DNA from 3 places in the Marinomonas pontica genome. Region 2 is predicted to be linked to each of the others. Evidence: predicted binding sites of a transcription regulator. Region 2 holds the regulator's gene; each other region holds the start of a gene.

What was found. Region 2 encodes PhoB, which activates phosphate uptake and scavenging genes when phosphate is short. Its sites were predicted from a motif close to TGTCATANNNNTGTCANA; they were not measured.
Region 1: a site for PhoB is predicted at 795-812, ahead of olsF (bifunctional ornithine lipid synthase OlsF). Genes of this name have one in related genera too.
Region 3: a site for PhoB is predicted at 1,103-1,120, ahead of AABA11_RS11945 (phosphatase PAP2 family protein). Genes of this name have one in related genera too.

Annotation. Positions count from the first base shown of each region.
Region 1 covers NZ_AP027271.1:3,199,645-3,201,920, forward strand. Annotated here, with positions in the region: gene AABA11_RS15090 (CoA-acylating methylmalonate-semialdehyde dehydrogenase) at 1-629, shown strand, start outside; gene olsF (bifunctional ornithine lipid synthase OlsF) at 871-2,276, shown strand, end outside.
Region 2 covers NZ_AP027271.1:3,466,817-3,469,092, forward strand. Annotated here, with positions in the region: gene ubiA (4-hydroxybenzoate octaprenyltransferase) at 1-416, shown strand, start outside; gene phoB (phosphate regulon transcriptional regulator PhoB) at 501-1,196, shown strand; gene phoR (phosphate regulon sensor histidine kinase PhoR) at 1,193-2,276, shown strand, end outside.
Region 3 covers NZ_AP027271.1:2,542,509-2,544,784, reverse strand. Annotated here, with positions in the region: gene AABA11_RS11950 (phospholipase A) at 1-965, shown strand, start outside; gene AABA11_RS11945 (phosphatase PAP2 family protein) at 1,190-1,705, shown strand; gene AABA11_RS11940 (MJ1255/VC2487 family glycosyltransferase) at 1,702-2,276, shown strand, end outside.

The DNA of each region.
Region 1 (2,276 bases), 270 kb from region 2:
ATGACGTTGCTGATAACCTCATCGACAGCTTAAGTATCGAAATCGACGGAATGCGCGTCGGCCCAGGTGTTGGACTACCAGAAGAGGCTCATATGGGCCCAGTTATTTCCAAAGAACATTGCGCAAAAATCAAAGACTACATCAGCATTGGTGTGGAAGAAGGCGCAACCTTGGTGCGTGATGGGCGTGATTTTGTCTATCCAGGCAACGAAAATGGTTACTTCGTCGGACCCACTTTGTTCGACAATGTGAAACAAGGCATGCGTGTTTACAACGAAGAAATTTTCGGCCCTGTATTATGTGTTGTGCGCGCAAATAGCTATCAAGAAGCGCTGCAAATGATCAACGAACATGAATACGGCAACGGCACTTCAATTTTCACTCGTGATGGTGATACCGCTCGTCAATTCTGTGAAGACGTGCAAGTGGGCATGGTGGGTGTAAACGTGCCTATCCCTGTACCAATGGCATTTCACAGCTTTGGTGGCTGGAAACGCTCTTTGTTCGGTCCATTGCACATGCACGGTCCAGACGGCGTACGTTTCTACACTCGGATGAAAACCATCACTGCACGCTGGCCAACAGGACTTCGCGCTGGCGCAGAGTTTTCAATGCCAACGATGAAGTAACAGATTCTTTCCCTATATACCGTCTAGTAATGGGAAAACCCTAGCTCAGTCGCAGATTGTTTATTGTCTAACTCTCTAGTCAGCGGCTTTTTGGCCCACCGTTTGGTGGGCTTTTTTTTGTGTCGTATTTTGACTATTGGAATGATCATATCTCCGCCACATAAACGTCACATCTTTGTCATATTGACACTCTACTCTGATTAATAAGACATCTAAAAAATTATTAAAGCGGAGCACCACTGTGATACAAGTCGAGCAAATGATTGCCAGTAAATCTCCTCAGTTTTTCGACAAAAGCCCTCTTATCACTCGCCCGACGTTAAGCGTGTTAAAGCGCTTATTCCACGAAAGTGAAGTAAACCAATTCCTGGAAAAAAACCACGGCTGTGTCGGCTTCGAATTTATTGATCGAGTGCTTGATCACTTCAATTTCAGCTATCAAGTCAGCCAAGTTGATCGTCGCAATATTCCCGCAAGCGGACGTGTAATGATCATCGCCAACCACCCTCTTGGCGCCTTGGATGGTCTCGCTTTGCTGCGACTAATCGGTGAAATTCGCCCTGACGTTAAGATAGTAGCAAACGACTTGTTGATGGGCTTTGATGGATTAAAACAGCTGGTTCTTCCCGTTGATAATCTTGGTGGAAAAACCGGACGCCAACAACTCAAAGCCATCATGAGCTGCTTACACAATGAAGAAGCGATTATCATTTTCCCAGCGGGGGAAGTGTCTCGTATGTCACCTAGTGGCGTAAAAGACCAGCAGTGGAATCAGAACTATCTGAAGCTGGCACAAAAGACCAACAGTCCGTTATTGCCGGTTCACATTGGTGGCCGTAACTCTATGTTGTTTTACACAAGCTCCATTTTATACCGTCCGTTGTCGACGATTCAGCTTGCAAATGAAATGTTTCGCCAACGCAATCGCAAGATCCCCATGCAGGTTGGTCAAGCGATTCCAATTCAAGAATTAGCCAAACTGCCATTGAGCGACAAAGAAAAAAACAAATTAGTAAAACGTCATTTGTACCGGATCGCTAAGGGCAAAAAACCGCTTCTTAAAACCGAGAAAACGGTAGAACACCCGCAAAACAGACAGATGATCAAACAAGAGCTGAAAGTCTCAGAGCACCTTGGCAGCACCAAAGACAACAAGCAAATTTACCTATTTGACTACGACCCAATGTCCGTGACCATGAAAGAGATCGGGCGTTTGCGTGAGATTGCCTTCCGCAAAGTCGGCGAAGGCACTGGCGAGCGTTCGGACTTAGATAAGTTCGACCAATATTACCGCCATTTGATTTTATGGGATGAAGAAGAACTGGAAATTGTGGGCGCTTATCGCATCGGCGAAGTCGCTCGCTACATGAAAGAAGACAAACCAAACCGCATTTACAGCGCCGAACTGTTCAAATACTCCTGCGACATGGAACCGTATTTTGAACAAGGCATCGAGCTAGGCCGCAGCTTCATCCAACCAAAATACTGGGGCAAACGCAGCTTAGATTATTTGTGGTACGGCATTGGGGCTTACTTAGATAAGCACCCTGACATTCGTTACATGTTTGGCCCTGTCAGCCTAAGCAACAGCTACCCTCAAGTGGCCAAAGACTTCATTGTGTCTTTTTACACGCTTTACTTTGCCGA
Region 2 (2,276 bases):
CCATTCCAATGGCTTACAGTGCACAAGGTGGCGCACTTACCGACCCAGAGCTGTGGATGCTGTTTGTAGCAAACTGTTTTTGGACAATCGCCTACGACACTTATTACGCGATGACCGATCGCCCTGACGACCTAAAAATCGGCATCAAATCAACCGCCATCCTCTTTGGACGCTACGATTTGTTCATCATTGTGTGTTTACAGGGATTCACCTTGTCTTTATTGACATGGATAGGTGTGTTAGCCGAACTCCATTGGCTATACTTTGTGTCTCTCGTAATGTGTATTGGGCTTTTTTATCAACAGTTTAAACAAGCTAAGGACCGCGATCGCCAAGCTTGCTTCCGCTCCTTTTTAGACAATAACCGGATTGGTTACTGTGTCTTTATAGGCTTGGTTTTAAGCTATTTTATGTAATATATGGCAAAGTTGTGACAGTTTAACTAAATTGTCACATTAGGTCGCTTTAATGAAACCGTTCCTGAGATGAGGATAAATCCTGTGACCGGTAAAAAAGTATTAATTATTGACGACGAGTCTTCCATACGCGAAATGATCGCCATTGCACTTGAAATGGCGGGTTACGAGTATCTGGAAGCAGAAAACATTCAGCAAGCCCATGAAATTATTGTGGATCACCGTCCTGACCTAATCCTTGTTGATTGGATGATGCCAGGTGGCAGTGGCATAGAGCTCACTCGCCGACTCAAAAAAGACACCACGACGGCAGAAATTCCGGTCATTATACTGACCGCGAAAAGTGAAGAAGACAACAAGATCCAAGGACTAGAAGTTGGCGCTGACGACTATATTACCAAGCCTTTTTCACCTCGTGAGTTGGTTGCTCGACTCAAAGCTGTGCTACGCCGCGCAACGCCTCAAGGGGTTGATGAACCAATTGAAATAGAAGGATTGGTCTTGGATCCGATTAGCCAACGCGTCACCATTGGCAGTCGTCCTTTGGAGATGGGACCTACCGAATACCGTTTACTCAAATTTTTGATGACTCACCAAGAGCGCGCGTATTCTAGGGCTCAGTTATTAGATCAAGTATGGGGTGGAAACGTCTACGTTGAAGAACGTACCGTTGATGTCCATATTCGTCGTTTACGCAAAGCCATAGGCAGTACGCACGATTTCTTGATACAAACCGTACGAGGAACAGGCTACCGCTTCTCAGCAAAAAGGTCCGTATGAAAACAGTTTGGCGAAACACCATCATTACTTGGTTAGCAGGTCTTGCGGCCTGCATTGTTATTGGCTTTATTATCGGACAAGTCTTAGGTGTTTTGCTGCTGTACGTTTTGGGCTCTTTGTATTGGCAGCTGTATCAACTGTATCAATTCCATAACTGGTTACGTCATTCAGGTCGCGCAGCGCCCCCAGAAACACGCGGAATTTGGGGCGAAGTGTTTGATGCGGTTTACCGTCTGCAGAAAAAACAGCGCAAATCCAAGCGCCGAATGCGCCAAGCGTTAACCCGTATCGAAAGCTCCACAACCGCCTTGAAAGAAGGCGTAATCATGGCGGATAACCAAGGCAATTTAGAATGGTGGAACAACTCCGCTGGGCATTTTCTTGGCTTGGTTCGCCACGCTGATCGCGGACAAGTCATTACCAATATCGTCCGCAACCCAGACTTTTTCCGCTATTTCAGCCAAAAGCGTTTTGGTGAACCCTTGGTCATCAAATCGCCCGCCAAAGATGGCGTGTATTTGGAAATCCAAACCACCTTATACGATAAAAATGACCACCTTATCTTTGTACGTGATGTGACGCGCTTGCACCTACTGGAGCAAATGCGCAAAGACTTTGTGGCCAACGCATCTCACGAATTAAAAACGCCGCTGACCGTGATCAAAGGGTATTTAGAAACCCTAGATATGTTCAAAGACAGCCTGCCAAAAAGCATGCAAAAAGGCATCGTGAATATGTCAGAACAATCTGAGCGTATGGAGCAGCTGATTGAAGATTTGCTGTTGTTGTCACGCTTAGAAAGCAATGATAAGCGCGAAGAAAACCAGTGGCACAAGGTCACAGACATTATTCAAGCCATCACCAATGCCATGGGGCCAATTCTGACCGACTCGCATACGCTACAGCTTCATATCCCTGAAGAAGCACGGCTATATGGCTCCTACAAAGAGCTGTACAGCGCATTTTCTAATTTGATCGTCAACGCCGTAAAGTATTCGCCCGATGGCGGTAACATCACGGTGAAATGGGAATCCAGCGAATTTAATGGGGTATTTTCAGTTCAGGATACCGGTATTGGCA
Region 3 (2,276 bases), 920 kb from region 2:
TGTGCTCGTTATTACTCGTTCCAAGTTTTTTGTGGGCACAAGTCGAATTGACTGGTGATGCTGAGCCATCTTTGAGTACGACGGTGTTACCAGAAGATTTGGACACGCCGTATTCGCCAGAAGAGCCTGACGTTCCTGAGTCAATTGCCCAGCGCGCCAAAGAGGCAAATGGGCTTTTTCAACAGCGAGAAAATCGAGAAACGGCCACAGTGAGCAATCCGTTTGTGCTGACGCCGCATAAGCCAAACTATTTTTTGCCTATAGCCTACACGTCTAATCCAAATGATCGCGCCTTCTTGGGTGATCAGGCGGATTCCGAGACTTTAGACTCTGTGGAGTTTAAGTTCCAGCTAAGTGTGAAGTTTCCGGTCGCCTATGATGTGGTGGGACGAAACAGCAGTTTGTGGTTCGCCTACACGCAGCAAGCTTATTGGCAGGCCTACAATGGCACGATTTCCGCTCCATTTCGTGATACCAATCATGAGCCAGAAGCCTTTATTGTTACCAAACCCAAAAACGGCTTTTTAGGCATTAAACCGAACTACGTATCGTATGGCTTTAATCACCAATCGAATGGCCAATCGGGTGATTTGTCGCGTTCATGGAATCGGTTTTATGTGGATTTCATGTTTGAGCATGGCGACACGGCATTTTCATTTAAACCTTGGTATCGAATTCCTGAAAGCGCTAAGGTCGATGACAATCCTAATATTGAAGACTATTACGGTTATGGTGAATTCAACCTGATTCACGTCATTGATGATTACACAGTGGATATTATGCTTCGAAACAATCTGAAGTCGTCAGGAAATAGAGGTGCGGTTCAGGTCGGGTTTACGTTTCCTCTGTGGGGCAAAACGCGTGGCTATGTTCAATACTTTAATGGTTACGGGCAATCCTTATTAGATTACAACCACCAAACTCAGTCTTTGGGGATTGGCATAATGCTGACAAACTGGTTGTAGTTCTGCCAGTAAAAACCGGCATGAAATAACCTCGTAGTACTTCATAAAAAATACCCCGCATGTGTCGGGGTATTTTTTTTGTTCTTTTTAAACTCACCAAAGCGCTATTTAAACTCAAGAAATAGTGAGAGATGGTCTGTCATTAAGTTGTCATCTCAGTGCCACGGAACGGACATTTTACTGGTCTATGTTGAAAGTAAGATAAAACCAGTGAGGTGATAAGTATGAACATACTTCAAAATATCCACGCGGTGGATGTACAGACTTTTTCTTGGTGTATGGCTCGAAAACATCGAGTCTTGTTAACGCGAATTGGGCGCGCTGTTTCATTTTCGGCTGATGGGCCGTTGTATGTGGCGGCGGCTTTGTTGTTTTGGTTCACCGGTTACAAAGTGCTGGTGCTTGTCATGGTGGTGGGGTTTCTACTCGAGCGCCTTGTGTATCTTGTATTGAAAAAAGGTTTCAAGCGAAATCGTCCTGCCGATGCGCTGGATAATTTCAGCAGTTTTATCATCCCATCTGATCAATTTTCCTTTCCCTCTGGGCACACGTCAGGGGCATTTTTTATGGCCTATTGTTTGTCCGAATGGTTTCCAAGCATGAACATTATGCTGTATTTCTGGGCCGCAAATGTGGGCTTGTCTCGTGTTTTTCTGGGCGTACATTTTCCGACGGATACGGTGATTGGTGCCTTGTTAGGCAGCGCGTGTGCTGCGTTGGCAATAGGAGTGTTGGTATGAAAATACTGTATGGCGTTCAAGGAACGGGCAATGGACACATTACGCGAGCGAGAGCCATGGCGGCTGAAATGCACGCAGCAGGTGTCGAGGTGGATTTCGTTTTTTCTGGACGTCCACCCGAAGACTATTTCGACATGGCTGTGTTTGGGGATTATCGAACGTTTCAAGGGCTAAGCTTTGTCGCTCGAGATGGCAAACTGGATTTATACGCTACGTGCCGCAGTGCCAATTTTTATAAGTTATACCGAGACATTTGCAGTCTGGATACCCGCGGTTACGATTTGGTGATGGCCGATTTTGAACCTATTGTCGCCTGGGCAGCCAAACGCCAAGGCGTTACATGTGTGGGGTTTGGGCATCAGTATGCATTCAAATATGATATTCCACGGTATAAAAAGAATGCCATTGCGCAGTTTATTATGTCGAATTTTGCGCCTGCAACCACACAGCTGGGTGCGCATTGGCACCACTTTGGGCACCCGATTTTACCGCCGCTTATTCATGCGCAACCCTTAACGAATATCGCTGACCCTGAGCAGGTGTTGGTCTATTTGCCCTTCGAAAACAGTGA